One region of the Bacillus thuringiensis genome, then DNA from elsewhere that is predicted to be linked to it. Evidence: a T-box and tRNA genes for the amino acid it is inferred to sense, from the RefSeq annotation. Region 1 holds a T-box; the other holds one or more tRNA genes.

Region 1 (15,706 bases):
TAATTAGAGAAATAAAAAAGTTAAATCCAGAAGCAAGATTTTTATATATTGGTACGGAAAATGGACTAGAGAGTACAATCGTTCCAAAAGCAGGTATACCATTTCAATCTATTGTTATAAGTGGATTTAAACGAAAAATATCATTAGATAATGTGAAAACAGTAATGCGTTTTCTAAAAGGTGTACAAGATAGTAAACGATATATTCGTCGTTTTAATCCAGATATCGTAATTGGAACGGGTGGATATGTATGTGGACCAGTTGTATACGCTGCAGCCAAATTGGGTATTCCAACTATTGTACATGAACAAAATAGTGTACCAGGTGTAACGAACAAATTTTTAAGCCGTTATGTTGATAAAGTTGCTGTTTGTTTTGAAGCAGCTACAGAGCATTTTCCAGAGTCAAAAGTAGTAATGACAGGTAATCCACGAGCATCAGAGGTAATGGATCAAAGTGGAATGAAAGGGAAACGTTCAGTTGGACTTTCTCTTCCTAAAAAGTCTGTACTTATATTTGGTGGAAGTCGCGGGGCTAGACCGATTAACGATGCCTTTGTTGAAGCGATTGAACAGTTTGGGAACAAAAGCTACGAAATACTATATGTAACAGGTGAAGTGCATTATGACAAAGTGATGGAAGCCGTGAAGCAAAAAGGGAACCCGAACAATGTTATTATTAAGCCGTTCATTCATAATATGCCAGAGGTACTAACTGGTGTAGACCTTGTTGTTTCAAGGGCTGGGGCAACAACACTTGCAGAATTAACAGCGTTAGGAAAACCAAGTGTGTTAATACCGAGTCCGTACGTAACAAATAATCATCAGGAAAAGAATGCACGTTCAGTTGTTGATAAAGGAGCAGCAAAAATGTTACTTGAAAAAGATTTAACAGCTGAAACGCTTATTCGTGATATTGATGAGATTTTATTGGATGCACAAACATTACAAAATATGAAGCTAGCTGCTAAGCAACTAGGTATTCCAGATGCAGCAAATAAGCTGTATGAAGTAATGAATAAGCTTGTAAAAAAATAAAGTGAGGCTTTAATCAGTGGGGAGTGATTCTCTCTCGTTGATTATTACCTTTTACTAATCGGATGTTTACTGGCATCCCGATACCACTTAACTTCTTTGTTACCGCCGAATTTTGATTTAGGAGCTGTACTGCCCGTAAATAGAGGGATAACGTTAGGTGAACGCCCTGCATATTATTGTCATAAGGAGACTTAATATGGGGGAGATTGTCTATGGAACAATTAGTAAATGAGCTTATAGAAGCAGATGTTGGTCGTGTTTTAGTTAACGAGTCGTTAGCACGTTATACAACTATGAAAATAGGTGGACCAGCGGATATTTTAATTGTGCCAAAGCATGTAGCCGGTATTGAAAAAACATTACAGTTAGTAAAGCAATACAAAACGAAGTGGACTGTAATTGGGCGCGGTTCAAACCTTCTTGTATCTGATCAAGGCATAGAAGGTGTTGTTATTCGTTTAGGAGAAGGATTAGATCACTTAGAGGTCGAAAAACATAAGGTAAGAGTTGGTAGTGGATATCCTCTTATTAAATTGTCAACTTTACTTAGTCGTCAAGGGCTAGCTGGATTGGAGTTTGCAAGCGGTATTCCAGGAAGTGTCGGTGGTGCAGTATATATGAATGCAGGTGCACATAAATCGGATATATCGAGTGTATTATCGAAGGCTCTCATTCTGTTTGAAGACGGTACAATTGACTGGTTAACGAATAAAGAACTGGAGTTTTCTTATCGGGCATCTGTATTGCAAACGAAACGTCCTGGTATTGTTTTAGAGGCGGAGTTTCAATTAAAGGCGGGAAAACGTGAAGAAATTGTACGCAGCATGCAAAATAATAAAGATTACCGCCGTGAAACGCAACCATGGAATCACCCGTGTGCAGGAAGTGTATTTCGGAATCCAATCCCACATTTTGCAGGAGATTTAGTAGAAAAAGCAGGGCTTCGTGGTTATAGGATTGGTGGAGCTCAAATTTCTGAAATGCATGGCAATTTTATTGTTAATACCGGGGGAGCTTCAGCGCAAGATGTATTGTCTTTAATTGAATTAATAAAATATACAATTAAGGATAAATTTGATGTAGATATGCACACAGAAGTAGAAATCATTGGAAGATAACGGTTATTCGTTCCGCTCATTATCATTTATGTTATAATAAGAAGATAAGAACGGCATGAGGAACATGCCGTTCTTTATGTTACATAGGGGGATCGTACATGAATAATAGTAAAGTGATTAAACTACAAGATCGTGTACCAAAATTGAAAAATCAAAAGAAAAAAAACAAAAAAAATGTTAATCATCGATTGATTTTATACATATCAATTTTATTTTTATTAGTGCTCTTTTTAATTTATTTTCGGTCTCCGCTTAGTAATATAAAAAAGATTAGTGTGTTTGGAAATCACTATATGACGGATGAGCAAGTAATGAAGGATTCAGGCGTGACATATGATACAAGTTATTTCCGAGTGACAGCACATAAAGCTGAAGAAAACTTAACGAAGCGAAAAGAAATTAAAGCAGTAAATGTAAAAAAACGTTTTCCAAACAAGATTGATATTCATATCGAAGAATATTTAACGATTGGTTATATAAATAAAGAGGGAAAATTACAACCGTTATTAGAGAATGGAAAAACGCTTGATGTACTACCTAATGGAAAACTTCCTGTTGCAGCACCGATTTTCGAACCTTTTAAAGAAGAGAAAATGAAGGAGTTAATCGCTGAACTAGAAAAATTAACACCAGCTATTTTAAAATCTATTTCGGAGATTCGCTATTCACCAACGAATGCGAATGAAGATCATCTTACTTTATATATGAATGAAGGTTATGAAGTGAGCACTACGATTCAAAATTTCGCAAAACGTATGGAAGCCTATCCACTTATTTTAAAAACAATTGAGCCAGGTAAGAAGGTATTAATTGACTTAGAAGTAGGTGCATATACGAAAGAATTAGGTGCGGAAGAAAAAAAAGAATAGAATGGTAGTTTTCGTTGCTTATAGCAGAAAAAACGAAACGAATGTTCTATTATATGTATACGAATTTAGAAGAATGGTTCATTTGATGAAAAATATGTAAAAATTCTTAGATTCATACTAGTATTGGTACAAGTTTCACTTTTCTATGAGTACATCTTAGTGTAGACTTATACTTGGCGGTAAACTTTACACTCGAAATAGAATTATTTCAAGATAAGCAGTTATTTATAGTTTACTGCGATATTCTTAATTGAAATGCTAAATAAAAATAAGAAAAATATAGGGTTAAAAAAGGGAAACGTATAAAGACGTTGAATATTTTTCTTATAAATAGTAAAGTTGCGATTGTTGTTCCATATATTGAGTTGTATGGTATAAATAAAGAAGGAGGTGCCAAAGAATGAACAGCAATGAAATATATGTTAGTCTTGACATCGGTACATCCAATGTTAAAGTCATCATTGGTGAAATGGTTAATGACAGCTTAAACATTATTGGTGTTGGAAATGTAAAATCAAATGGTTTAAAGAAGGGATCGATAGTTGATATAGACGAGACTGTTCGATCAATTAAAAAAGCAATTGAACAAGCTGAGCGCATGGTGGGAATCCACATTGAGCAAGTTGTAGTAGGTGTCAATGCAAACCAGGTACAGCTACTTCCTTGTCACGGAGTAGTCGCTGTTTCAAATGAAGATCGTGAAATCGGGAATGAAGATGTCTTACGCGTTCTAGATGCAGCACAAGTTGTGTCAATTGCTCCAGAACGTGAGTTTATTGATGTGGTACCTCGACAGTTCATCGTAGACGGTCTTGACGAGATTAACGATCCACGCGGGATGATCGGTGTAAGATTAGAAATGGAAGGTACACTTATTACAGGCTCGAGAACTTTACTACATAACCTACTTCGTTGTGTAGAAAAAGCAGGTCTTGAAATTGTTGATATTTGTCTTCAACCTTTAGCGGCTGCAACAGTTGCTATATCTTCAGATGAAAAAAATAGAGGAGTAGCCCTTGTTGATATGGGGGGAGGATCTACAACTCTATCTATTTTTAAAGATGGAGAGTTACAAGCGACGAGCGTATTACCATTAGGTGGAGACCATATAACGAAGGATATTGCGATTGGGTTGAAAACTTCAACAGAAAATGCAGATCAAATTAAGTTGAAATATGGACATGCTTTTTATGATACAGCATCTGAAGAAGAGATGTTTACGGTTCCTATTATGGGAAGTGATCAAACAGAACAATATTCTCAGTTGGAATTATCGGATATAATAGAGGCTCGTGTAGAGGAAATTTTAATGTTTGTTCAAGATGAAGTGCGTAAGTTAGGAGTAAAGCAAGTGGCTTCTGGTTATGTACTAACTGGCGGAATTGCTTCTATGCCGGGTGTTCTTGATCTTGCATATGATATTTTACATGAAAATGTTCGTGTAGCAACTCCTGATTATATTGGTGTGCGTGAGCCCCAATATACAAGTGGAGTTGGATTAATTAAACATTCTTATCAAAAAGCTAAATTACGTGGGAAAAATGTGCAGGAAAAGCAAGAGCATTTTGAACCAGTACCAGCACCAGCACCAACGCCGGTACAACAGCAACCTGCAAAACAAAAAACTCGTAATCAAAACAATAATAATCAAAATGATGACCGCATGATGTCAAAAGTAAAACGTGTATTCCGTTATTTATGGGATTAAAATTGGACACGAAAAATGAGGTTCTAGGGGGATTTCGACATGTTAGAGTTTGATACTACTCAAGATCAATTAGCGAATATAAAAGTTATCGGTGTCGGCGGTGGCGGAAACAATGCTGTAAACCGTATGATTGAACACGGTGTACAAGGTGTAGACTTTATCGCTGTGAACACTGATGCACAAGCATTAAATCTATCAAAAGCTGAAACGAAAATGCAAATTGGTGGAAAATTAACGCGTGGACTTGGTGCAGGCGCAAACCCTGAAGTAGGGAAAAAAGCTGCAGAAGAAAGTAAAGAACAGATCCAAGAAGCACTTCGTGGTGCAGATATGGTCTTCGTAACTGCTGGTATGGGCGGTGGAACTGGAACTGGTGCAGCTCCAGTTGTTGCTCAAGTTGCAAAAGAATTAGGTGCTTTAACAGTTGGTGTTGTAACACGTCCATTTACTTTTGAAGGACGTAAGCGTGCGACGCAAGCAGCATCTGGTATTGCAGCATTTAAAGAAAATGTAGATACTCTTATTGTAATTCCAAACGATCGCTTATTAGAGATTGTTGATAAAAATACGCCAATGTTAGAAGCATTCCGTGAAGCTGATAACGTATTACGTCAAGGTGTTCAAGGTATTTCGGATTTAATTGCAACGCCAGGTTTAATTAACTTAGACTTTGCAGACGTAAAGACAATTATGTCTAATAGAGGTTCTGCTTTAATGGGGATTGGTTCTGGTAACGGGGAAAATCGTGCTGCAGAAGCAGCGAAAAAAGCGATTTCTAGTCCATTACTAGAAACATCTATTGATGGAGCTCAAGGTGTTATCATGAACATTACGGGTGGCGCTAACTTAAGCTTATATGAAGTACAAGAAGCGGCAGATATCGTAGCTTCAGCTTCAGATCCAGAAGTAAATATGATCTTCGGTTCTGTTATTAACGAAGGATTAAAAGATGATATCGTTGTAACTGTAATTGCAACTGGTTTTGATGATAGCATTGCAACTCAACCACCAAAACCAATTATTCGTCCGAATGCGAACCACACTCAACAACAGCAACAACCAGTAGCTCAACCTTCAAAACAACGTGAAGTAAAACGTGAAATGAAGCGTGAAGAGCCAGTTGTACATGAGCGTCATTCAGATTCAGATGATATCGATATTCCAGCATTTTTACGTAACCGTCGTAGACGATAAAAAAAGGAGCTTTTATGCTCCTTTTTTGTTTTTTAAATGGAAAAGACCTGTTTAGCAGGTCTTTTTTTATTTCGTATATTTCAATATATTTTGTTGGTGAAAATAAGAGTATATCATTCTATGAATTTGTACTTTTATTTTTTACCGACAGATTTTGTCTAGAAATCACAAAATAACAAAAAAACACCTCCGCAAATTGACACACTTTCCTATTGGATATGCATTATACTAGTCTCAACTTGAAAAAAGAGGTGAATTGTTTGGTTGTTTACGCCGACGTTGTTTGGTTGTTAAACGCCTGCATTGATTTTCTTTTGCTTTTATTAACAGCTACCGTGTTAAAAAAGAAGATCAAAAGATGGAGGCTTGTGTTAGGGGCATTTATAGGTTCAACTATTGTTATTTTTGCCTTTACTCCTTTTGCTTCTATGATGACACATCCAATTATGAAACTACTGTACTCGTTGCTTATTGTGTATACAGCATTTGGGTTTACAACATTTAGAAATTATGCACAAACTGTTTTTACTTTTTACTTTGTAACCTTTATGGTTGGCGGAGGATTAATTGGAACTCATTTCTTTTTGCAAACGAATGAAATGGTAAATGGATTGGTTCAATCTCAGTCAATTTCTTACGGCGATCCAATTAGTTGGTTATTTGTTATTTTTGGTTTTCCGGTAATTTATTATTTTTCTAAAAAGCGTATTGAAAGCGTAGAGGTCACGAAAATACACTATGACCAAATTGTGAAAGTAAAAATTCAATTGGCCGAAGAAGAACTAGAACTGGCAGGTCTTATTGACAGTGGGAACCAACTTTACGACCCATTAACAAAAACACCCGTTATGATTATGCATGTTTCATCATTAGAACATTGCTTACCATCTTGGTTAACAGAACAAATTTATTCCAAAACAGAAATTCCTCAAATACCAGAAAATGATTCTGGTTGGGCGACAAAATTACGTTTAATTCCTTTCCGTGCAGTAGGAGTAGAAAGTCAATTTTTGTGGGCAATTAAGCCTGACAGTGTGCAAGTTGATCATGAAGGTAGTTCTATTGTTGTAAACAAAGTATTAATTGGATTAAATACACAACAACTGTCTACTAATGGGGAGTATCAATGTATTGTGCATCCAAAAATGTTGATTTCACAAAAAATGGTGATCGCTTAATAATGAGAGGCGGGATAATATGATGAAATTAAAATTTTATTTAGTATACCTTTGGTATAAAGTATTGCTGAAATTAGGAATTAAGACCGATGAAATTTATTATATTGGTGGAAGTGAAGCGTTGCCACCACCGTTAACGAAAGAAGAAGAGGAAGTTCTTTTGAATAAATTGCCAAAAGGAGATCAGGCAGCAAGGTCATTACTTATTGAACGTAACTTAAGGCTCGTTGTATATATAGCAAGAAAGTTTGAAAATACAGGGATAAATATTGAAGATTTAATTAGTATAGGAACAATCGGCCTTATTAAAGCGGTAAATACATTTAATCCAGAAAAGAAAATAAAATTAGCAACATATGCATCGCGTTGTATAGAAAATGAAATTTTAATGCATTTACGTCGGAATAACAAAAATCGTTCGGAAGTTTCTTTTGATGAACCGCTAAACATTGATTGGGATGGGAATGAACTGTTGTTGTCTGACGTGTTAGGTACAGATGATGATATTATTACAAAAGATTTAGAAGCTACTGTAGATCGTCACCTTTTAATGAAAGCATTACACCAATTAAATGATCGTGAAAAACAAATTATGGAACTTCGGTTTGGGCTTGCTGGAGAAGAGGAAAAGACGCAAAAAGATGTGGCGGATATGCTTGGGATTTCACAGTCATACATTTCACGTTTAGAAAAAAGAATCATAAAAAGATTACGAAAAGAATTTAATAAAATGGTGTAAAGAATAAGACCAGCCGTTATCTAGGCTGGTCTTATTCTCTTTCGTTGTATGGGAAGAGATAACGAAAATGAAAAATGAAGAGAAAACCGCATGCATAAAATCCCCTTCAAAGGAAATACTTTACACTGTACAGCAACTCCCGATAGGAGGGAACACTTTGACGAGAAACAAAGTAGAAATTTGCGGTGTTGATACAGCTAAACTTCCCGTACTAAAAAATGATGAAATGCGTAAATTATTTCGTGAAATGCAAAGTGGAGAGATAAGCGCAAGAGAGAAATTAGTGAATGGAAACTTACGTCTTGTACTGAGCGTCATCCAAAGATTTAATAACAGAGGAGAATATGTTGACGATTTATTTCAAGTTGGTTGCATCGGACTTATGAAATCCATTGATAATTTTGATTTAGGCCAAAATGTAAAATTTTCAACGTATGCTGTGCCGATGATTATTGGGGAAATACGCAGATATTTGCGTGATAACAACCCGATTCGCGTATCTCGATCATTACGAGATATTGCGTATAAAGCGTTACAAGTTAGAGAGAAATTGATTGCAGAAAATTCAAAAGAACCAACAGCAATGGATATTGCAAAAGTGCTTGAAGTGACTCATGAAGAAATTGTTTTTGCATTAGACGCGATTCAAGATCCAGTTTCATTATTTGAACCGATTTATAATGATGGGGGAGATCCTATCTTTGTTATGGATCAGTTAAGTGATGAAAAACAAAAGGACGAGCAGTGGGTTGAAGAACTAGCGTTGAAAGAAGGAATGAAGCGTTTAAATGATCGAGAGAAAATGATTATTAGAAAACGTTTCTTCCAAGGAAAGACACAGATGGAAGTTGCAGAAGAAATTGGGATTTCCCAAGCGCAAGTATCACGTTTAGAGAAGTCAGCTATTAAACAAATGAATAAAACGATTCAAGGATAAGGTCTCACCAATTATGGTGAGACCTTTTTATATGTAATATGGTTTGTGCTCATAGTAGGGGATTAGTGTTCATATAATGAAACTAGCATGGTGTTTCGTATAGGTGGCTTCCTGTAAATATGAGAAACAGCTTCCAATTCGTCATATAAGGGAGAGGATAAAAATGGTGATACGAATTTCAGAGTTACAGATGAAGGATGTTATAAATATTTCAGATGGAAAAAGGATTGGGAATATTGGAGATATTGAAATTGATATGAACACAGGGAAAGTTTGTTCTGTTATTATTTCCAAACAGACACGTATGCTAGGTATTTTTGGAAAAGATGTTGAAATTGTAATTCCTTGGAAGGAAATTGTGAAAATTGGGGAGGATGTCATACTTGTAAGAGTAGATCCTGTTAATACTGTAACAGAATCAATACAAACACCGACAATTTCATAAAGAATATTACAAATTCCTCTTTTTTTTCTGTTAGGATTATGAAAAAATAAAAGTATGGTAAAATAGACAGGAAGTACCATGCTTTTTCTGTTATTTTAATTAAAAGGAGCCGCTTTATTATGAGAGAACCATTTAAATATGTGGACGGTATACTGTATTTACAAGCGTGGAAAGAACTTGGAAACATTACTGCTGGATTTACGACAAAAGATGGTGGGATAAGTACGGGCTCCTTTCATGCGATGAATTTAGGATTACATGTGAATGATATCGTGGAGAACGTTCATGAAAACAGACGCATTTTAGCAAATAAGTTACAAAAACCATTAGAAAACTGGGTTTGCTCTGAACAAGTTCATGATCATCATGTTGAAAAAGTAGGACAACAGGAAAAGGGAAGTGGCGTCTATTCATATGAGGACGGCATTTCAAAAACAGATGGCATTTATACGAGTAATGAAGATGTTCTGTTAACGTCTTGTTACGCGGATTGTGTTCCGCTCTATTTTTATGCACCATCACATGGTATGATAGGACTTGCGCATGCTGGATGGAAAGGCACTGTACAAGAGATTGCAAAGGAAATGATTCAAAAGTGGAATGCAGAAGGTATTTCAAGTGATGAAATTCATGTTGCAATTGGGCCGTCGATCGGATCTTGTTGTTATGTTGTGGATGATCGTGTATTAACAGCAGCACAGAAAGTAATTAACGGTGCTGTTCCTCATCAAAAAATTTCTGACGGGCAGTACGCAATTAATTTAAAAGAAATTAATCGTATATTATGCGTACAAGCAGGCATAAAAGAAGAGCATATTGTAATGTCATCTCTTTGTACAAGCTGTGAAGAGCAACTATTTTTCTCTCATCGTCGTGATCAAGGTAAGACAGGAAGAATGTTGAGTTTCATAGGTTTTAAGGAGGAAGGAAGCAAGTGACAGTACAAGAAAATTTAGTAATTGTAAACGAAGCTATTAAAGAATCTTGCGCTCGAGCTGGACGTTCGTTGCAAGATGTTAAACTTATTGCAGTTACAAAAACTGTAGGGATTGAAAAAACAAACGAAGTAATTGAAACTGGAATTATCGATTTAGGTGAAAATAGAAATGAAGGTTTCTTACAGAAATATGAGCATTTCGGTTCAAAAGTTAATTGGCACTTTATTGGCTCATTACAAACGAGAAAAGTAAAAGAAATTATTAATGAAATTGATTATTTACATTCGTTAGATCGTCTTTCCCTGGCGAAAGAAATTCAGAAACGTGCTGATAAGAAAGTGAAATGCTTTATTCAAGTGAAAACCTCATCTGAAGAATCGAAGCAAGGATTGGCAATAGAAGAGGTTGTTTCTTTTATTCAAAGTTTGCAAGAATTCGATAAAATTGAAGTGGTTGGACTAATGACGATGGCTCCATTTACAGAAGAAGAGGAAGAAATCAGACGCTGTTTTAAGGAATTACGTATGCTACAAACAGAGGTGCAGGAGCTAGAGTTATTACATGCGCCATGTAAAGAATTATCAATGGGAATGTCCAACGATTACACGATTGCAATTGAAGAAGGGGCTACATATATTCGTTTGGGAACGATTTTAGTAGGAAAAGCGTAAAAGGAAGGAGAATCTTATTATGAGTTGGTCAAAAGTAAAATACTTCTTTTTTGATACACCGGAAGAAAAAGAGGCAGCTCAATATGGTTATGAAAAGGAGCAAACAGACATGAAAAAGCAGCAAGATCCACCAGAACAACAAGATGTTACGTTTCCGAAAGCGCAACCGAAGCAAAATGTTGTGAGTATTGAAACAGCAAAACAATCTTCAAAAGTTGTTTTATTAGAACCACGCACATATTCGGAAGCACAAGGGATTGCGGACCACTTAAAAGGTAGACGAGCTGTTGTAATTAATTTGCAGAGAATGTCTACTGATCAAGCGGTACGTATCGTTGACTTTTTAAGTGGTACTGTATACGCTATAGGCGGGGACATTCAAAAAATAGGACCGAAAACATTTATGTGTACACCTGAAAATGTAGATATTGTTGGTGCAATTTCAGAGTTATTCGGTGAAGAAGAAGAAACAAATATAAAGAGGTGGTAATACGCCATGACAACAGTTTTAATGGTGTTAAGTTCTGCTATCGAGATTTACTCGTGGGCACTGATTATTTACATTCTCCTATCATGGTTTCCTGGTGCAAAGGAATCATCTTTTGGAGAGTTCTTGGCGCGAATTTGTGAACCGTATTTAGAACCATTCCGCAGATTTATTCCGCCGCTTGGTATGATTGATATTTCTCCACTCGTTGCGATTTTTGCGTTAAAACTTGCTAAAAGTGGTTTGTTCAGTTTGTTCAGCTATTTCTTATAGTAAGAGGTTAAATACATGAGCATTTACGAACATTTTAGGCCTGATGAAGAGGTCTTTGTAGATAAAGTGCTAGAGTGGAAGCGAACGGCGGAGTACCATCAAGTGAAATTAACAGACTTCCTTGATCCAAGACAGCAACAAATTGTTTCTATGGTAATTGGACAAGGAGATGTTGCTGTGCAATTTGGTGGTGCAACGCCTAATGCAGAGCGTAAAAGAGCACTCATTTATCCAGACTATCTAGAATTAAATGAAGAAGAATTTCAAGTAGAAGTATTAGAAATTGACTATCCTTCCAAGTTTTATACGCTAGAACATAGGCAAATATTAGGTACATTTATGTCACTTGGTTTAACGAGAGAAAAATGTGGTGATATTTTGCTGCAAGAAAATCGTGCCCAAATTGTAGTTGCGAAAGAAATCGTATCGTATATTGAGATGAACTTACAATCAATAGGGAAAGTAAAAGTCTCTTTAGTGTCAGTGCAAGGAGAACAAATTCTACAGATACATGAAACGTGGGGGGAGAAATCTGGAACGGTTTCTTCACTTCGTTTAGATGTTATGTTAGCTGAAATGTTACATTTATCTAGACAGAAAGTACAACCTTTCATAAAAAATGGTTTAGTAAAAGTCAATTGGAAAACAGTGGAGCAAACTTCTTATGAATGTTATCCAGGAGATGTTTTTTCTGTTAGAGGATATGGACGAAGCAAATTATTTTCTGTAGAAGGTAGAACAAAACGCGACAAATGGAGAATTTTGTATGGTATACTAAAATGATTGGTTTTTTAGAAGGAAATCCTCCTATTTTGTCGAAGAAAAGATATAATTGAAAGAGGAAATTTAGATAACTACTTGGAGGTGGCGTTGTGCCGTTAACACCATTAGATATTCATAACAAAGAATTTGGTCGCGGATTCCGTGGCTATGATGAAGATCAAGTAAATGAGTTTCTTGATCAAATTATCAAAGATTATGAATTGGTCATTCGTGAGAAAAAAGCTTTAGAAGAAAAAGTTGCGCAGTTAGAAGGGAAGTTAGATCATTTCTCTAATATTGAAGATACGTTAAACAAATCTATCGTTGTTGCACAAGAAGCAGCGGAAGAAGTAAAACGTAATGCGCAAAAAGAAGCGAAATTAATTGTGCGTGAAGCTGAAAAGAATGCAGATCGTATTATTAACGAAGCATTAGTAAAATCAAGAAAAGTTGCTTTTGATATTGAAGAGCTAAAGAAACAAGCGAAAGTATTCCGAACTCGTTTCCGTATGTTATTAGAAACACAGCTTGAAATGTTAAACAACGATGATTGGGATAAACTAATTGAGTTAGAAGACGAAGTAGATGAACTGTTGAAGAAAGAAGAAACAGTGTAAGCTTGACGTTTTTCTCATTATTACATATAATTTTAAACAACATATTTATTAAGAAAAACGAAGATAGGGATAAGTACCTTTTCAAACCTTATATAGCGAACTGAGGATGGTGTAAGCTCAGGATAAGGAGATAGTGGGAATATCACCCTGGAGTTCCGCGCTGAACAAATAGAGTAAGCGTAGGCGTGTATTCGCGTTAAGAATATAAGAGGATTCTATACATATGTATAAAATCTACTAGGGTGGTACCGCGGGAGACTTTCTCGTCCCTTTTTGGGATGAGAAAGTCTCTTTTTTATTCCGTTTTTTAAGTATTTCTTTTATACATGTAAGGAGGAATTGAGCATGGAGTACAAAAATACATTACTGATGCCGAAAACAGAGTTCCCAATGCGTGGGAATTTACCAAAACGTGAGCCTGCAATGCAAGAAAAATGGGCTGAAATGAATATTTACGAAAAAGTACAAGAACATACAAAAGGTCGTCCTTTATTTGTATTGCATGATGGACCTCCATATGCGAATGGTGACATTCATATGGGACATGCATTAAATAAAGTATTAAAAGACTTTATTGTTCGTTATAAATCAATGACTGGTTTTAGTGCGCCATATGTTCCAGGATGGGATACGCACGGTTTACCAATTGAACAAGCTTTAACAAATAAAGGTGTAAAACGTAAAGAAATGACAGTTGCTGAGTTCCGTAAGTTATGTGCAGAGTATGCATATGAACAAGTAGAACGTCAACGTGAACAATTTAAGCGTCTAGGTGTACGTGCAGATTGGGATAATCCATATATTACTTTAGAGCCAGCTTATGAAGCACAACAAATTAAAGTGTTTGGTGACATGGCGAAAAAAGGTTATATCTATAAAGGGCAAAAACCAGTTTACTGGTCTCCAACGAGTGAATCTGCTTTAGCAGAAGCTGAAATTGAATACCAAGATAAAAAATCAGCATCTATTTACGTAGCATTCCCTGTAAAAGACGGAAAGAACGTATTAGAAGGTGATGAAAAGTACATCATTTGGACAACGACACCTTGGACATTACCTGCAAACTTAGGTATTTCTGTTCACCCAGAGCTTGAATATAGCATTGTAAAAGTAAATGATGAGAAATATATTATTGCTTCTGAGCTGTTTGAGACAGTTGCAAAAACGTTAGAGTGGGAAAATGCTGAAGTTGTGAAGACAGTAAAAGGTAGCGAACTTGAGTACACAGTTGCAAAACATCCATTCTACGATCGTGATTCATTAGTTATGCTAGGAGATCATGTAACAACAGATGCAGGTACAGGTTGTGTTCATACAGCACCAGGACATGGGGAAGATGACTTCATTGTTGGTAAAAAGTATGGATTAGAAGTACTTTGCCCAGTTGATGATAAAGGTGTATTAACAAATGAAGCACCTGGATTTGAAGGCTTATTCTATGATAAAGCTAACAAGCCAATTACAGAAAAATTAGAAGAAGTAGGCGCTTTACTGAAACTAACATTCATTACGCATTCATACCCACATGATTGGAGAACGAAAAAACCAATTATTTTCCGTGCGACAGCACAGTGGTTTGCATCTATTGAAGCATTCCGTAAAGAATTAATAGAAGCTGTAGCGGAAACAAAATGGGTACCAGCATGGGGAGAAACTCGTCTTCATAATATGGTTCGTGACCGTGGTGACTGGTGTATTTCTCGTCAGCGTGCATGGGGTGTGCCAATTCCGGTATTCTATGCTGAGAATGGTGATCCAATTATTACGGATGAAACAATTAACCATGTAGCAGATTTATTCCGTGAACACGGTTCAAACGTATGGTTCGAGCGTGAAGCGAAAGATCTATTACCAGAAGGATTTACACATCTAGGTAGCCCAAATGGCGAATTCCGTAAAGAAACAGACATCATGGATGTATGGTTCGATTCAGGTTCTTCTCACCAAGCGGTATTAGAAGAGCGCGAAGATTTACAGCGTCCAGCTGATTTATATTTAGAAGGATCTGACCAGTATCGTGGTTGGTTTAACTCTTCATTATCAACAGCAGTTGCTGTAACAGGTAAAGCTCCATATAAAGGCGTATTAAGTCACGGTTTCGTACTAGATGGTGAAGGGCGTAAAATGAGTAAGTCGATTGGAAACATCGTCGTACCGAAGAAAATTATGGATCAATTAGGCGGAGATATTTTACGCTTATGGGTATCTTCTGTTGACTATCAATCTGACGTACGTATTTCAGATGATATTTTAAAACAAGTAGCAGAAGTGTATCGTAAAATCCGTAACACATTCCGTTTCTTATTAGGAAACTTAGACGACTTTAAGCCAAGTGAAAATGCAGTAGCTGTATCTGAACTTCGTGAAGTAGATCGTTACATGTTAGTGAAATTAAATGACTTAATTACAAAAGTTAAAGAAGCATATGAGACATACGACTTCGCTGCTGTGTATCATGCAATTCATAACTTCTGTACAATTGATTTAAGCTCATTCTACTTAGACTTTGCAAAAGACATTTTATACATTGAAGGTGCAAACCACGAAGATCGTCGTGCAATTCAAACTGTATTATATGATGTTCTTGTTGCGTTAACGAAACTTGTAACACCAATCTTACCGCATACAGCTGATGAAGTATGGCCATACATTCCAGGCGTAACAGAAGAAAGTGTACAATTAACTGATATGCCAGAAGCTGTACAATTAGATGACGCGGAAGCATTAAAAACA
Region 2 (15,706 bases), 910 kb from region 1:
ATCTAATAAAAGCGGAAGAACGTCTTTTCCAAAATCGTTACTAGATTCAGGATTTCTTGCATCCATCTCTAAATACTCTTTCAAAATTGACCAATTAAAAATATAGATTCCCATTGATGCAAGATTACTTCTTGGAAATTGTGGTTTCTCTTCAAACTCAACAATCTCCATCTCTTCATTTGTATTCATAATGCCAAAGCGACTCGCTTCATCCCAAGGTACTTCAATAACAGAGATGGATACGTCCGATTCTTTCTCAATATGGTAATCTAGCATCTTACTGTAATCCATTTTATAAATATGGTCGCCTGATAAAATAAGAACATACTCCGGTTCATACTGACTTAAATAGTTTAAATTTTGATAAATGGCACTTGCCGTACCTGTATACCACTTAACCCCTGAAGACTCCGCATAAGGAGGTAATACTGTGACCCCACCGTTTACTCGGTCTAAATCCCACGCATTTCCGATTCCGATATAATTATGAAGTTCAAGTGGTTGATATTGTGTTAAAATCCCAACCGTTTCAATACCAGAATTCGCACAGTTACTTAGCGTAAAATCAATAATGCGATATTTACCACCAAATGGAACAGCTGGCTTGGCTAAATTTTTTGTTAATGCACTTAAACGACTACCTTTTCCCCCTGCTAGTAACATTGCTACGCACTTTTGTTTTTGAGCCATCTTGTTTTTTGCTCCCCTTTCTCGTCTTCACTGGTCGTAATATGGATACGCCAAATGGTGGAATTGTAATCTCTACATGTGCTGCTTGATTATGGTACGGTTCTAGAATCGTCTTAAGACGTTTCTTATTCACTTGCCCCGAACCGCCATATTGCTCAGCATCACTGTTTAAAATCTCGTTATAATACTCGAAATCTGGTACACCTACTTTATAGTTTTCATATGTAGATTTCGTAAAATTACATACGACAACTAACGCATCTTCTTGTTTATCCCCTTGGCGGATAAAAGAGAAAATACTTTGCTCATTATTATTAGCATCAATCCACTGAAAACCTTCAGGTGAATGGTCAAGCTGCCAAAGTGGTTTTGAGCGCTTATACAATGCTATGAGCTCATTAAAGTAATCATGCATATAACGATGCATTTCAAAATCATGTAAATTCCAATCTAAATCTTCAAGGTCTTTCCACTCATCAAACTGTCCGAATTCTCCTCCCATGAAAAGTAACTTCTTTCCTGGGTGAGTAAAGAAATATCCATATAATAAACGAAGCTGAGCAAACTTATCCCAGTAATCACCTGGCATTTTATTTAATAACGACTTTTTCCCATGAACGACTTCATCATGAGAAAGTGGTAATATGAAGTTTTCAGAGTACGCATATAGTAAAGAAAACGTCATTTTCTCATGAATGTGTTTCCTATATTCAGGCGCACACTCCATATATTTCAGCACGTCATTCATCCAGCCCATGTTCCATTTGTAATTGAATCCAAGCCCACCTTCATACGTTGGAGTTGTTACAAGTGGCCAAGCTGTTGAATCTTCTGCCGTCATAAGAAAATCTTCATCCTCTGCAAACACTGCTTCATTTAACTCTCTTAAAAATGAAACAGCATGCTCATTACTTTGCTCTTGTCCTTCTTTATTCCAGTACAACATGTTCGCAACTGCATCTACTCTGAAACCATCAATATGGAAATATCTCATCCAAAATAACGCATTTGAAATTAAGAAATTACGTACCTCTCTCTTCCCTAAATCAAAATTGACAGTTCCCCATACTGGATTTTCTTGTACATCTTTATCTTTATATTCATAGGTCGGTGTGCTATCAAACAAATATAAACCGTGAGCATCTTTACAAAAATGCCCCGGCACCCAATCTAAAATGACACCGATTCCATATTTATGACATTCGTCGACAAAATGCATTAAATCATGCGGCGTACCAAATCTACTCGTCGCGGCATAATATCCCGTTCCTTGGTATCCCCAAGAACGATCATATGGATGCTCAACAAGCGGCATAATTTCAATATGTGTAAATTGATGTTCCACCACATACGGGATGAGCTCTTCAACCATTTCCCTGTAAGAGTACAGCGTTCCATCTTCTTTCTTTTTCCAAGAACCAAAATGTAATTCATAAACTGTCATCGCTTCTTTATAAATCGATTTTTTCTTTTTCTTACGATTCCAGTTTTTATCATTCCATTCATATCCTTTTATATCAAAAACTACAGATGCCGTATTCGGTCTTACTTCTGCATATACAGCATACGGATCTGCCTTTAAAATGACGTCACCAGCCAACGTTTCAATCGCATATTTATATATTTCTCCTTCTTCAATATGCGGTATAAATAAGGACCAAATGCCTTCTTCTGTCACTTGTAGCATCTTATGTTGCTCATAATCCCACTCATTAAAATCTCCAACAACACTCATTGCTTTCGCATGAGGAGCCCACACTGTAAACCGTACCCCTTGAATCTCACCTTCCGTCACAACATGTGCACCAAAGATGTTATAACTTTCATAGTACTTTTCTGTATGAAACTCATCTCGTTTCACTTCTTCACAATTTATTACACTCAATATGCTCACCTCACTTAGATGACAGAATTTTTTATACTTTAACTATTTCTGCGAAAAACTGCAATATCCTTGTTAATTTATAAAAAATATTCGTTTTTTTCTTAAAAATGTTAGTTTTTCTTCACATTTCCGTGTAAAATATCGAATTTTGACGAATATTCATTGAAAACGCTTTATTATTCTTCTATATTTCTGTCTATTATTTTTTCTCAACCTTTATTTTATTAGGTTTACCCTATTTTTCATGCTATTTTCCAATCAAAATCAAAACAAAATAATCTGTCATAAAAAAATGTTTCTCAACATTTTTTGTCACAATTTTATTGAAATGCGAAATTCATAAGCATATACTTGTTCTCAATAAAGAACTACGATCTTTCGTAACTATAATTCATAGCGGACTACTATGTTTACTTATTTATCCTTGTTGCGAACGATTGCTATAAAAATTTAACTAGGGGGCTTTCTTATGTCATTAAAACAAAAAGTAGGAATGGGAGTTGTCACCGCTTCACTTGGTTTATCCCTTACATTCGGAGGTGTATTCGCCTATTTCAGTGATTCAGAAACATCGAGTAACTCATTTCAAGCTGGAACACTAGATCTTTCTCTTAATCCAAGTGTAATCGTTAATGTGAAAGATTTAAAACCAGGTGATTTTATTGAAAGGAACTTCAAGCTTGAAAATAAAGGTACATTAGATATCGCAAAAGTAGCACTTGAAACATCATATGAAGTTACAGATGCAAAGCAAAATAATGACGGTGAAGATTTAGGTGATCACATTATCGTCAAGTTTCTAGTGAATGATGGACAGCCATCTAATCCAAACGATGATCATGAGATTTTGTGGGAAACAAAACTATCAAAATTAAAAACTATGAAACCTGAAGATGTCGCTACGTCTCTAGAACGTCATAACTTAATAGATGGTATTAAATCTGGTGAAACAGATTACTTACACGTTCTCTTCTCATTTGAAGATAACGACCAAGATCAAAATAAATTTCAAGGTGATTCCCTGCAGCTAAACTGGACTTTCCATGCTGAGCAAACAGCAGGTGTGGAGAAATAATTTTTAAAAATATAAATTACCGGAGGCCTATAAATGAAAAAGAAAAATCGTTTTGTTACTGGAATTGTAACAGCTGGCGTTCTGTTTTCAACTGCCATTCCGTTCAATGTACTTGCTGAAAGTCCTATTAACCAAATTGAATCTTCAAATGCTCATTCTATATTATCGAAGCTTTCTAAAGAACAACGCCTGGCATTACAAACGGTAGATGCCAACCCTGGTTTTACAATTTCACCAGATATTAATACGAGTAGTTCTGAGCCTGTAAATATCATTGTAGAATTTCAAACTGCTCCAGTAAAGATTAATGAATTAAAACAAAAAGAAAAAGGATTACAATCTGCTCCTGAAAATATAAAAGCACGTATTGATCAAGAACATGAAGAATTCGAAAAAGGATTAAAACGTCTTTATCAATTCAGCCCATCAGTAAAATCAGGAAACTTCCAGTCTGTACAAATTAAACGTTCTTATAAGCATGCGATAAATGGTGTTGCAATGACATTACCAGCAAATACAGTTGAAGAGTTGTTACGAATTGGTGTTGTAAAACGTATTTGGAAAGATTACGAAGTGAAATTAAATTTACCAAAACAAGCAGAGCAGAAAGCACCTCAAAAACTAACAGATAGCATTCCGCAAATTGGAGTGGATAAGTTACATAGCGAGGGCATTACTGGAAAAGGAATTAAAGTTGGTGTATTAGATACAGGTATTGATTACAATCACCCTGACTTAAAGGACGTATATAAAGGCTATCGCGCAAAATCTGGTGAGGACTCTAGCAAAGTAGATCCAAATTCAGTAAAGGGTTGGGACTTTATTAATAATGATGCAGATCCAATGGAAACTACTTATTCAGAATGGCAACAATCTGGTGCTCCTGAATTTGATAACCGTGGTTCTTCCTTCTACACAGCCCACGGCACTCACGTAGCAGGTATCGTTTCTGCTCAAAAGAAGAACCAATCTGATTCAGCAGTAAAAGGTGTTGCACCTGACATTGAACTGTATAACTATCGTGTACTCGGTCCATACGGAAGTGGAGATAGTTCAGGTATTATAGCTGCAATTGATAAATCTATTTCTGACGGTATGAACGTTATTAACTTATCGTTAGGTGATGATAGCAACAATCCACTTGATCCAACATCTATTGCTGTTAATAACGCGATGCTTTCAGGCGTTGTTACAGTCGTTGCTGCTGGTAACTCTGGACCGAATCCATCAACACTCGGATCACCAGGTGCTTCGCCATTTGCTATTACGGTTGGAGCCAGTGATAGCTCTATTTCCTTACCGAAACTATCAGGTCATGCTGGACAATTACAATTCCCTAACTTAATTTTGTTCGGCAAAAACTTCACTGATAAAATAGAAGATTTTAAGGGACAAACTTTACCTATTGAATCTGTAGGAATCGGTACGCCTGACGAGTTTAGTAAAAAAGATGTAAAAGGAAAAATCGCTCTCGTTGCACGTGGTACAACCTCATTTGATGAAAAAATTGCTAACGCAAAACAAGCAGGTGCAAAGGCTGTTATTATTTATAACAACGTGGATGGAGAAATTCCTTTCTACGTTGGTGAAAGCACAAAATACATTCCAGCATTCCGCCTAACGAAAGAAGACGGTGAAAAACTAAAAGCTCAAATTGAACAAGGTAGCACATCCTTAACTTTCGATGAAATTAATTACATTCAAACAGAAGGCGATCATCTTGCAGACTTTAGCTCACGCGGTCCTGTTACAGCAAATGATGATATTAAGCCTGATATTACAGCGCCTGGTGTTGCTGTCCTTTCAACAGTTCCTGAATATATTAACGACCCGCAAGAGGGTGAAAACTATGCTGTTTCCTATGAGCGTATGCAAGGAACATCTATGGCTTCCCCTCATATCGCTGGTGTTGCCGCTCTAATTTTACAAGAACACCCAGACTACTCTCCGTTCGATGTAAAAGCGTCTCTTATGAACACAGCTGATGATTTAAAAGAAAAATATTCGGTCTATGAAGTTGGAGCTGGGCGAGTAGATGCTTACAACGCCGTTCGTACAGAAACAAGCTTTAAAGTATTAGATACGACACAAACTGTTGTAAATGATGAAGTAATTGAAGTGCCCGAAGAAACTGGATCTATTGCATTCGGTAAGTTTTATCAAAAAGACGGTGAAGCTCTTGAACAAAAACGAAATATAAAAGTAACTAATCATAATAAACAAGAGAAAAAAGAATTTAAAACAGAAATTTCTTATACACCAGCTTCGCCTACTATTAACGATGCTGTCGCAAACGGTGTAAAAGTCTCTGCTCCAGAAACAATTACTCTTGATGCTGGCAAAACAGATGAAATTGAAGCAAAAATTAATGTTCCAGCCGGTGTAAAACAAGGCCGATATGAAGGATATATTCATATTACGAACACGAAAAATAAAGAAGAAACATATCAAATCCCATTCTCTATTCGTGTATCAGAGCCCGGTATTGAAAATGCAATACTATCAAGAAAAGCAATTTCAACTGATACATCTAAATTTAATCCATACGGTGAATCGTATGTTCACGGGGCATTCCAATTAAACAGCGAACTTGAAACGTTAGATCTTATCGTAAAAGATTCCAAAACAGATAAAGCTCTCGGCTTCATTGGAACATTAAACACAAGTGGACTAAAAACTGATGTGTATTACTACTTAGACTCGTTCTTTAATGGAAAAGTGTATCCTTTTACAAATGATCCTGCAAAACCAATTGGTGATGAGAAAATCAGCTTACCAGAAGGAGACTACACAATTGAGTTTGTCGGTTATGATAAGGCTGGGAAAGCACGTGTAAAAGGTGATTATGTTGTAATTGATAATACCCCACCAGAAGTGAAACTAATTGGATTAAAACCTGGTATTTACGAGTTAAATGAAGAAAATTATACAGTAGAAGATGGCAAAAAAGCACTATGGATTAAAGGAAATGTATACGATTCAAATGTTGACTACTTAAAAGGAAAAGGATTAAACATTACGCAAGAAGCGAATGGCGTTATGTACTATGACTATTCTCCATACTTGCATAAGTTTTTACCGATTAATGCAAATGGCGATTTTAAAGTTGGCATTACACCTGACTCCTTCAGAACGGAAGGTCCAATGAACACAGGCGTATATATTTTCGATTATGCAACTGCAGGAGCTGACTATCCAAGCGGTGTAAATAACTACTGGTTTATCCCGCAAGGTGCTCAATATGCGAAAGCTAGTTACGATAAAAAAGAATTATATAAAAATGACGAGTTCACAGTAACACTAAACGCAAAACACGTAAAACAATTTGTTGCTGGGCAATTTAATGTAAACTTCCTAGAGAAGAACTTCAAATTTGCAAATGCGAAATTTAATCCTGCTTTTGAAAAGCTACTTTCCGAAAAAGGAGTAACCGCAAAAGTAAATGAACCGAAACTAGAGGCAGGTTCGGTTACAGTTGGCGGCGCTATCGATGACAAAAACTTTGCTGGATTAGATGGTGATTTCCCGTTCATTGATGTAACTTTCAAAGTAGAAAATGATGAATTTTATGAAGCAAATGCTCAATTAGAGTCACCAATTTTTGTTTACTGGAAACAAGGTGAATCAGAACCAAATAGAATGCGTGTACTTCAAGATCAAACATTCTCAGTTATGTCCTTAAATTCACTAGTAGAAGGAAATATTAAACCTGGTGCATTCTTAAATGAACGTGGATATTTAGATGAAAAGTTTGATTATACAAAGCTTGGCGTAAAAGTATATGCAACTGATTCTTACCGTCATAAGTTTGAAGGCTCACTAGATAAATACGGATACTTCAAACTCAATGGACTTCCAGTTAATAAACGCGACTACAACTTATATGTAGAAGTGCCAGGACATTTAACAAGCCGCCTAACAACGAAACTTGGTACTGAAAAAGACGGTAAGCTGCTTGGCCAATATTATTATGCAAGACCTGACGAAAACCTTGCCGGCGATGTAAATGGTGATAAAGTAATCGATATTAAAGATGGTGAAATTATCGCTAGCAACTACGGTAAAAAAGGACTAACTGTAAAAGACGGAGATCTTAATAAAGATGGTATTGTCGACGAAAAAGATATTCGCTTCGTTGAAAAGAACTTCTTGAAAAAAGGGCCAGATGCATCTAAATCACAAACACCTGTAGAAAAATCAAAAAGCGGTACACTGGTAGATATTTTAAAGAAATTAGGATTAACACCTAAAAAATGATAAAGTGAAACTTTAATCAGTGGGGGGTGTTCATCCCCCACTGATTATCAGCCCTCACCAATCGGGCTTTTACGGGCAGTTGATCACCAAACTAACTTCTTTGCTTTCGCTGCATTTTGAGGTGGGATCTTACTGCCCGTTAATGCGGGATAATAAAGAGCACTCTACTTAAAGTAGAGTGCTCTTTTCTATAAACGACCCTTATCCAGCAAAAGGGGTATATTGGGGATATACAAGGGAAACCGGAAAAGGAATTTATATTAAATTATATAAGTTCAGAGGTAAGAAGCAGTTTCCCACCTCTGAATTATTTAGCAATTATTATAGTACTGGTGCCATTGTTTCTTTTAATACTTTTACAGAATGAGCGAATTTCGCTTTTTCATCTTCATTTAGCTCAAGTTCTACGATTTCACGTACACCTTCGCGGTTAATTACAGCTGGAACACCTACGTAAGCATCTTTTTCACCGTATTGACCTTCAAGGTATGCAGATACAGTTAATACGCTGTTCTCATTGTTTAAGATTGCTTTAGTTACACGAAGTAGTGACATACCGATTCCGTAGTAAGTTGCACCTTTACGCTCGATGATATGGTAAGCTGCATCACGTACATTTTCGAAGATTTTATCTAAGTCTTCTTGATTGTACTGTTCGTTGTTAGCTAAGATTGTTTCTAGTTTTTGTACACCGATAGTAGCGTGGCTCCATACTGGAAGTTCAGTGTCACCGTGTTCACCAACGATGTAAGCATGAACGTTACGTGGATCTACATCTAAGTAGTCACCTAACATGTAACGGAAACGAGCAGAGTCTAAAGTAGTACCAGAACCGATTACGCGCTCTTTCGGTAAACCAGATTCTTTCCAAGTTACGTAAGTTAAAATATCAACTGGGTTAGTTGCGATTAAGAAGATTCCATCGAATCCGCTATCCATAATGCCGCGAACGATTTGTTTAAAGATCTTTGTATTTTTCTCAACTAAGTCTAAACGAGTTTCACCTGGCTTTTGTGGTAATCCAGCAGTGATAACTACTAAATCTGCATCTTTACAATCTGCATAGCTACCGCTCCAAACTTTTGTCGGTGATGGTGAGAATGGTACCGCATGGCTTAAGTCCATTGCTTCCCCTTCTGCTTTTGCTTCATTAACATCTACTAATACGAATTCTTCAGCTACACCTTGGTTGATCATTGAGTAAGCGTAACTACAACCTACAGCTCCTGTTCCTACTAATACTACACGATTGATACCTTTTTTCATGTTAATTTCCCCTCTCTATTGTTCACATATATTTTTTATGATTATTTAAGTAATTAATTAAAATACTAATTTAATGTTGTTTAACTTCTTTACATTCATATTGTAGCACGTATTATTGTGAATTACTTCACAAATTATGACCTATTTGTGAACTTTTTCACATAGAGTGTAAAGTTATTAGAATAGGTGTGGAATCCATTTCAATGGAGGCGTTTTCTTTAGATTGTGAATAAAAATAGTGTGATTCGATTATTCCCTGTAACCAAATTCATTTTTTATAATCCAAATCCTAATAGTCGAAAAAGAAATCGTATTATAAGATTAAACTAACACATTATCGCCTTACAAAATGGACGTTAGTTGGCCTATATAGAATACAGTGAAATAAATCAATTAGCATATTCTTTAACACCTCCCTTTTAACCATTACCCTATATTAATAAAAAAATATCAGTTAAAATCATGCATTCTTTTCTAGTAATAAACCATCCAATATAAGTGATAGGCTACGCAAAGCTTTAGACAAATGCATCTCTGCATCTTCAGAATTCGCAATCCAACAAGCAAGGTCCACTAGTCCGCCATTTATGAATCTTGCTAATGCTTCACAATCCGTGTTTTCAATAATAGAGTCCTTCATTAGTTGCTGAAGCATCTCCGCCATCGTCACTAAACATTGTGACTGTGATGATTGATAATAACTAGTTCCTAATACTGCTGGTGCATCACGAAGTACAATTCGCTGGATCTCTGGATTAAGTGCCATTGATAAATACGCACGACAACGCCCAACAAACCCTTCCCATTTTCCTTCCGCCTCATCTGATACTTTTCCTAATTTATTATCCATTTCCATATCAATTTCTTTTACAACCGCTTCTAACAATCCTTTTTTATCACCAAAATGATGATAAATTGCACCACGTGTTAAACCGACAGATGCTGTAAAATCATCCATAGACGTGTTTACATATCCAACTGTACCAAAAGCCTCTCTTGCTGCACTTAGCAATTTTGCACGTGTTTCAATGATCATTTCTTCTCTTGTTTTTCTACCCATCTTTTCCTCCTACTTCTATTCATTCTCTTTATTCAAAATGAATCCTATTATAGTATCGTTCTCTATGTAAAAGAATAACTCCTTTTATCGTTAGCTCTCTACCCAACGATAAAACTTTCTAATTGACATACGCACCGTATGTTAATATGATATTGGCATACGGTGCGTATGTCAATTGTTTCTAGCTTACAAGATAATATAACTTCTTACCTATATCCTACATTGACTCACTGTCCCTTTTTATAGAAGGTATTAATGAAACAGAGGAGGAGTTAAAAGAATGAAGAATGTATATGTAAACGTCAAATACTTTGGTGATTATCATGTTTAATTCCTACCGCGAAATTTTCAGTGCTCCTGGTACAAAAGGATTCTCATTAGCAGGATTTATAGCTCGGATGCCTATATCAATGATGGGCATAGGTATTGTTACAATGTTATCTCAGTTACGTGGTGACTATTGGCTTGCTGGAGCTGTTGCAGCCACCTTTACATTATCATCAGCTTTACTAGCTCCTCATATTTCTCGGATGGCCGATCAATTAGGGCAATCTCGCATACTTCTTCCGACTACAGGTATCAGTGTTTTCTTTACGATCCTCTTACTCCTATGTACGAAATATGAAGCTCCTTATTGGACGCTATTTCTATCCGCCTTATGTGCAGGTTGTATGCCCAACATGTCAGCCATGGTGCGTGCACGTTGGACTAAACTATACCGTGGATCCCATAAATTGCATACAGCATTTTCCTTCGAATCGGTCGTCGACGAAATTTGCTTCATCATTGGTCCTGTATTATCTGTCAGTTTAAGTGTTATGTTCTTCCCAGAAGCGGGCCCACTTTTATCATCTGTTTTTCTTACAATTGGGGTATGCCTATTCACCATGCAAAAAAGCACAGAACCGCCTGTACACCCTCATGACATTACAAACAAAGGAACAGTGTTTAAAATCGGTTCTTTGCGAGTACTAGTATTCACACTCATCGCCATAGGTACTATATTTGGCACAATAGATGTCGTTAGTGTAGCTTTTGCTGAACATCAAGGAAACACCGTAGCTGCTAGCTTTGTACTTTCTGTCTATGCAATCGGTTCATGCCTTGCAGGTCTAATTTTCGGTACCCTTAAACTCAGTACTCCACCCTATAATCAATTTTTAATAGCAGTCACACTATCCATGATAACAATGCTGCCACTAGTTTTCGTAAACACTATTACTTGGCTAGTAGTTATTGTTTTCTTTGCAGGGTTATCTGTCGCTCCTACTATGATTATTACCATGGGACTTGTGGAAAAAATCGTACCTGAATCAAAAATAACCGAAGGAATGACTTGGGCAATTACAGGACTTGGAATTGGAGTCTCCCTAGGATCAGCGATAGCTGGTTTAGTTATTGATAACTTTGGAGCTCGGGCAGGATTTAGTGTGGCCATTATAGCCGGAGGCCTTGCCTTAACTATTGCACTTTTAGGATACAAAACTCTTCACTCCGCATATAGTCATGCTGTTATGAAACCGGATGGGCATTCAGCAGAGGGTTAAAACATATTCAAAAAATAGGATTACCTCTTCTTATGTATAAGAAGAGGTAATCCTATTTAAATTGATATAACTTTTTAAAATTTATTATTTATAATCTGTTATAGCTTCTTCTATATCTATACACAACAAAAAAGAGATAGCAGATTATGCTATCTCTTTTAGTATGACCCGTACGGGATTCGAACCCGTGTTACCGCCGTGAAAGGGCGGTGTCTTAACCACTTGACCAACGGGCCAGTTCTGGCAGAGAAGAAGGGATTCGAACCCTCGCACCGCGTTCGCGATCTACTCCCTTAGCAGGGGAGCCCCTTGAGCCACTTGGGTACTTCTCTATAATATGGCTCCGCAGGTAGGACTCGAACCTACGACCGATCGGTTAACAGCCGATAGCTCTACCACTGAGCTACTGCGGAACAATTATGGTGGGCCTAAATGGACTCGAACCATCGACCTCACGCTTATCAGGCGTGCGCTCTAACCAGCTGAGCTATAGGCCCATAATTGAAAAGCGGGTGAAGAGAATCGAACTCTCGACCAGAGCTTGGAAGGCTCTTGTTTTACCACTAAACTACACCCGCATTAAATTGAAAATGGTGAGCCATGAAGGATTCGAACCTTCGACCCTCTGATTAAAAGTCAGATGCTCTACCAACTGAGCTAATGGCTCATTTTGAAAGTGGTGCCGGCTAGAGGACTTGAACCCCCAACCTACTGATTACAAGTCAGTTGCTCTACCAATTGAGCTAAGCCGGCTTGCGACTTCAAAATGGTGGCTCGGGACGGAATCGAACCGCCGACACGAGGATTTTCAGTCCTCTGCTCTACCGACTGAGCTACCGAGCCTTATTAAAATGGCGGTCCCGACCGGGGTCGAACCGGCGATCTCCTGCGTGACAGGCAGGCATGTTAACCACTACACCACGGGACCATTTGGTTGCGGGGACAGGATTTGAACCTGCGACCTTCGGGTTATGAGCCCGACGAGCTACCGTACTGCTCCACCCCGCGATGATATAATATGTAATTTAAGAAAAAATGGAGGAGGTAGAGGGATTCGAACCCCCGCGCGACTCTCGCCGCCTGTCGGTTTTCAAGACCGATCCCTTCAGCCGAACTTGGGTATACCTCCGAGATATAAACCTTTAGTGGTGGACCTTGTAGGACTCGAACCTACGACCGGACGGTTATGAGCCGTCTGCTCTAACCAGCTGAGCTAAAGGTCCTTTATGGTAGCGGCGGAGGGGATCGAACCCCCGACCTCACGGGTATGAACCGTACGCTCTAGCCAGCTGAGCTACACCGCCATAAATGATATTAAAATAAGTGGAGCCTAGCGGGATCGAACCGCTGACCTCCTGCGTGCAAGGCAGGCGCTCTCCCAGCTGAGCTAAGGCCCCATGTTTTTGGGAATATCGGGAAGACAGGATTTGAACCTGCGACCCCCTGGTCCCAAACCAGGTGCTCTACCAAGCTGAGCCACTTCCCGTTAATAAAAGCGCGCCCGAGAGGAGTCGAACCCCTAACCTCTTGATCCGTAGTCAAACGCTCTATCCAATTGAGCTACGGGCGCATATGGTGCCGAGGGCGGGGGTCGAACCCGCACGGTGGTCACCCACCGCAGGATTTTAAGTCCTGTGCGTCTGCCTGTTCCGCCACCCCGGCATGTCATATTGAAAATTGGAGCGGAAGACGGGATTCGAACCCGCGACCCCAACCTTGGCAAGGTTGTATTCTACCACTGAACTACTTCCGCAAGACATGTTTGAGATATTTTATTAAAAGTGCGGGTGAAGGGAGTCGAACCCCCACGCCAAAGGCGCTAGATCCTAAGTCTAGTGCGTCTGCCAATTCCGCCACACCCGCATATTAATATTTTAAGAAAAAATGGGGCGACTGATGGGAATCGAACCCACGAATGCCGGAGCCACAATCCGGTGCGTTAACCACTTCGCCACAACCGCCATGATTTTCTGGTGCCGACTAGAGGACTTGAACCCCCAACCTACTGATTACAAGTCAGTTGCTCTACCAATTGAGCTAAGTCGGCTAAATGGTGGAGGATGACGGGATCGAACCGCCGACCCCCTGCTTGTAAGGCAGGTGCTCTCCCAGCTGAGCTAATCCTCCATTTGCCTGGCAACGTCCTACTCTCACAGGGACAAGGTCCCAACTACCATCGGCGCTAGAGAGCTTAACTTCCGTGTTCGGTATGGGAACGGGTGTGACCTCTCTGCCATCATTACCAGACTGTATTCATTTAAGACAAGAATTATTGTAACTCGTTTAACTTCTAAAGTCAACAAGTTTTTTTATATTCTTTCAAAACTAGATAACATTGCTTCATATTATATGGTTAAGTCCTCGATCTATTAGTATTCGTCAGCTCCACATGTCACCATGCTTCCACCTCGAACCTATCAACCTGATCATCTTTCAGGGATCTTACTAGCTTACGCTATGGGAAATCTCATCTTGAGGGGGGCTTCATGCTTAGATGCTTTCAGCACTTATCCCTTCCGCACATAGCTACCCAGCTATGCCCTTGGCAGAACAACTGGTACACCAGCGGTGCGTCCATCCCGGTCCTCTCGTACTAAGGACAGCTCCTCTCAAATTTCCTACGCCCACGACGGATAGGGACCGAACTGTCTCACGACGTTCTGAACCCAGCTCGCGTACCGCTTTAATGGGCGAACAGCCCAACCCTTGGGACCGACTACAGCCCCAGGATGCGATGAGCCGACATCGAGGTGCCAAACCTCCCCGTCGATGTGGACTCTTGGGGGAGATAAGCCTGTTATCCCCGGGGTAGCTTTTATCCGTTGAGCGATGGCCCTTCCATGCGGAACCACCGGATCACTAAGCCCGACTTTCGTCCCTGCTCGACTTGTAGGTCTCGCAGTCAAGCTCCCTTATGCCTTTGCACTCTACGAATGATTTCCAACCATTCTGAGGGAACCTTTGGGCGCCTCCGTTACACTTTAGGAGGCGACCGCCCCAGTCAAACTGCCCACCTGACACTGTCTCCCGGGTCGATAAGACCCGTAGGTTAGAATTTCAATACAGTCAGGGCGGTATCCCACCAGCGCCTCCACCGAAGCTAGCGCTCCGGTTTCAATGGCTCCCGCCTATCCTGTACAAACTGTACCAAAATTCAATATCAGGCTACAGTAAAGCTCCACGGGGTCTTTCCGTCCTGTCGCGGGTAACCTGCATCTTCACAGGTACTATAATTTCACCGAGTCTCTGGTTGAGACAGTGCCCAAATCGTTACACCTTTCGTGCGGGTCGGAACTTACCCGACAAGGAATTTCGCTACCTTAGGACCGTTATAGTTACGGCCGCCGTTTACTGGGGCTTCAGTTCAGAGCTTCGCTTACGCTAACCCCTCTCCTTAACCTTCCAGCACCGGGCAGGTGTCACCCCCTATACTTCGCCTTACGGCTTCGCAGAGAGCTGTGTTTTTGCTAAACAGTCGCTTGGGCCTATTCACTGCGGCTTTCCGTTAAGAAAGCACCCCTTCTCCCGAAGTTACGGGGTCATTTTGCCGAGTTCCTTAACCAGAGTTCTCTCGCACACCTTAGGATTCTCTCCTCGCCTACCTGTGTCGGTTTGCGGTACAGGCACCTTTTATCTCGCTAGAAGCTTTTCTTGGCAGCGGGGAATCAAAGACTTCGCTCCATAAGGAGCTTCCCCATCACAGCTCAGCCTTCACGATAAGCGGATTTGCCTACTTATCAGCCTAACTGCTTGGACGTGCACAACCAATCGCACGCTTCTTCTATCCTTCTGCGTCCCTCCATTGCTCAAACGATAAAGAGGTGGTACAGGAATATCAACCTGTTGTCCATCGCCTACGCCTGTCGGCCTCGGCTTAGGTCCTGACTAACCCTGAGCGGACGAGCCTTCCTCAGGAAACCTTAGGC

What was found. A T-box is a leader RNA that pairs with one kind of tRNA and senses whether it is charged. The one in region 1 lies ahead of ileS2 (isoleucine--tRNA ligase), so its partner is inferred to be a tRNA-Ile.
Region 2: it encodes a tRNA-Ile, which carries the amino acid that the T-box ahead of ileS2 (isoleucine--tRNA ligase) is inferred to sense. The anticodon was not compared.

The regions. Positions count from the first base shown of each region.
Region 1 is NZ_CP012099.1:3,769,504-3,785,209, reverse strand. Features, by position in the region: gene murG (undecaprenyldiphospho-muramoylpentapeptide beta-N-acetylglucosaminyltransferase) at 1-1,037, shown strand, start outside; gene murB (UDP-N-acetylmuramate dehydrogenase) at 1,250-2,155, shown strand; gene divIB (cell division protein DivIB) at 2,254-3,024, shown strand; gene ftsA (cell division protein FtsA) at 3,425-4,732, shown strand; gene ftsZ (cell division protein FtsZ) at 4,772-5,926, shown strand; gene spoIIGA (sigma-E processing peptidase SpoIIGA) at 6,187-7,104, shown strand; gene sigE (RNA polymerase sporulation sigma factor SigE) at 7,124-7,843, shown strand; gene sigG (RNA polymerase sporulation sigma factor SigG) at 8,001-8,780, shown strand; gene AC241_RS19265 (YlmC/YmxH family sporulation protein) at 8,944-9,225, shown strand; gene pgeF (peptidoglycan editing factor PgeF) at 9,345-10,163, shown strand; gene AC241_RS19255 (YggS family pyridoxal phosphate-dependent enzyme) at 10,160-10,834, shown strand; gene AC241_RS19250 (cell division protein SepF) at 10,854-11,324, shown strand; gene AC241_RS19245 (YggT family protein) at 11,331-11,594, shown strand; gene AC241_RS19240 (YlmH family RNA-binding protein) at 11,610-12,377, shown strand; gene divIVA (septum site-determining protein DivIVA) at 12,467-12,973, shown strand; T-box leader at 13,025-13,247, shown strand; gene ileS2 (isoleucine--tRNA ligase) at 13,319-15,706, shown strand, end outside.
Region 2 is NZ_CP012099.1:4,678,425-4,694,130, forward strand. Features, by position in the region: gene glgC (glucose-1-phosphate adenylyltransferase) at 1-690, opposite strand, end outside; gene glgB (1,4-alpha-glucan branching protein GlgB) at 638-2,575, opposite strand; gene AC241_RS24195 (CalY family protein) at 3,045-3,650, shown strand; gene AC241_RS24200 (S8 family serine peptidase) at 3,684-7,907, shown strand; gene AC241_RS24205 (L-lactate dehydrogenase) at 8,229-9,173, opposite strand; gene AC241_RS24210 (TetR/AcrR family transcriptional regulator) at 9,634-10,233, opposite strand; gene AC241_RS24215 (MFS transporter) at 10,557-11,780, shown strand; tRNA gene AC241_RS24220 (tRNA-Glu) at 11,945-12,016, opposite strand; tRNA gene AC241_RS24225 (tRNA-Ser) at 12,022-12,112, opposite strand; tRNA gene AC241_RS24230 (tRNA-Asn) at 12,119-12,193, opposite strand; tRNA gene AC241_RS24235 (tRNA-Ile) at 12,201-12,277, opposite strand; tRNA gene AC241_RS24240 (tRNA-Gly) at 12,288-12,358, opposite strand; tRNA gene AC241_RS24245 (tRNA-Lys) at 12,372-12,447, opposite strand; tRNA gene AC241_RS24250 (tRNA-Thr) at 12,458-12,533, opposite strand; tRNA gene AC241_RS24255 (tRNA-Phe) at 12,548-12,623, opposite strand; tRNA gene AC241_RS24260 (tRNA-Asp) at 12,633-12,708, opposite strand; tRNA gene AC241_RS24265 (tRNA-Met) at 12,712-12,788, opposite strand; tRNA gene AC241_RS24270 (tRNA-Ser) at 12,817-12,909, opposite strand; tRNA gene AC241_RS24275 (tRNA-Ile) at 12,927-13,003, opposite strand; tRNA gene AC241_RS24280 (tRNA-Met) at 13,008-13,084, opposite strand; tRNA gene AC241_RS24285 (tRNA-Ala) at 13,105-13,177, opposite strand; tRNA gene AC241_RS24290 (tRNA-Pro) at 13,193-13,266, opposite strand; tRNA gene AC241_RS24295 (tRNA-Arg) at 13,277-13,350, opposite strand; tRNA gene AC241_RS24300 (tRNA-Leu) at 13,354-13,442, opposite strand; tRNA gene AC241_RS24305 (tRNA-Gly) at 13,459-13,533, opposite strand; tRNA gene AC241_RS24310 (tRNA-Leu) at 13,563-13,643, opposite strand; tRNA gene AC241_RS24315 (tRNA-His) at 13,666-13,741, opposite strand; tRNA gene AC241_RS24320 (tRNA-Thr) at 13,752-13,827, opposite strand; tRNA gene AC241_RS24325 (tRNA-Val) at 13,832-13,907, opposite strand; rRNA gene rrf (5S ribosomal RNA) at 13,912-14,027, opposite strand; rRNA gene AC241_RS24335 (23S ribosomal RNA) at 14,130-15,706, opposite strand, start outside.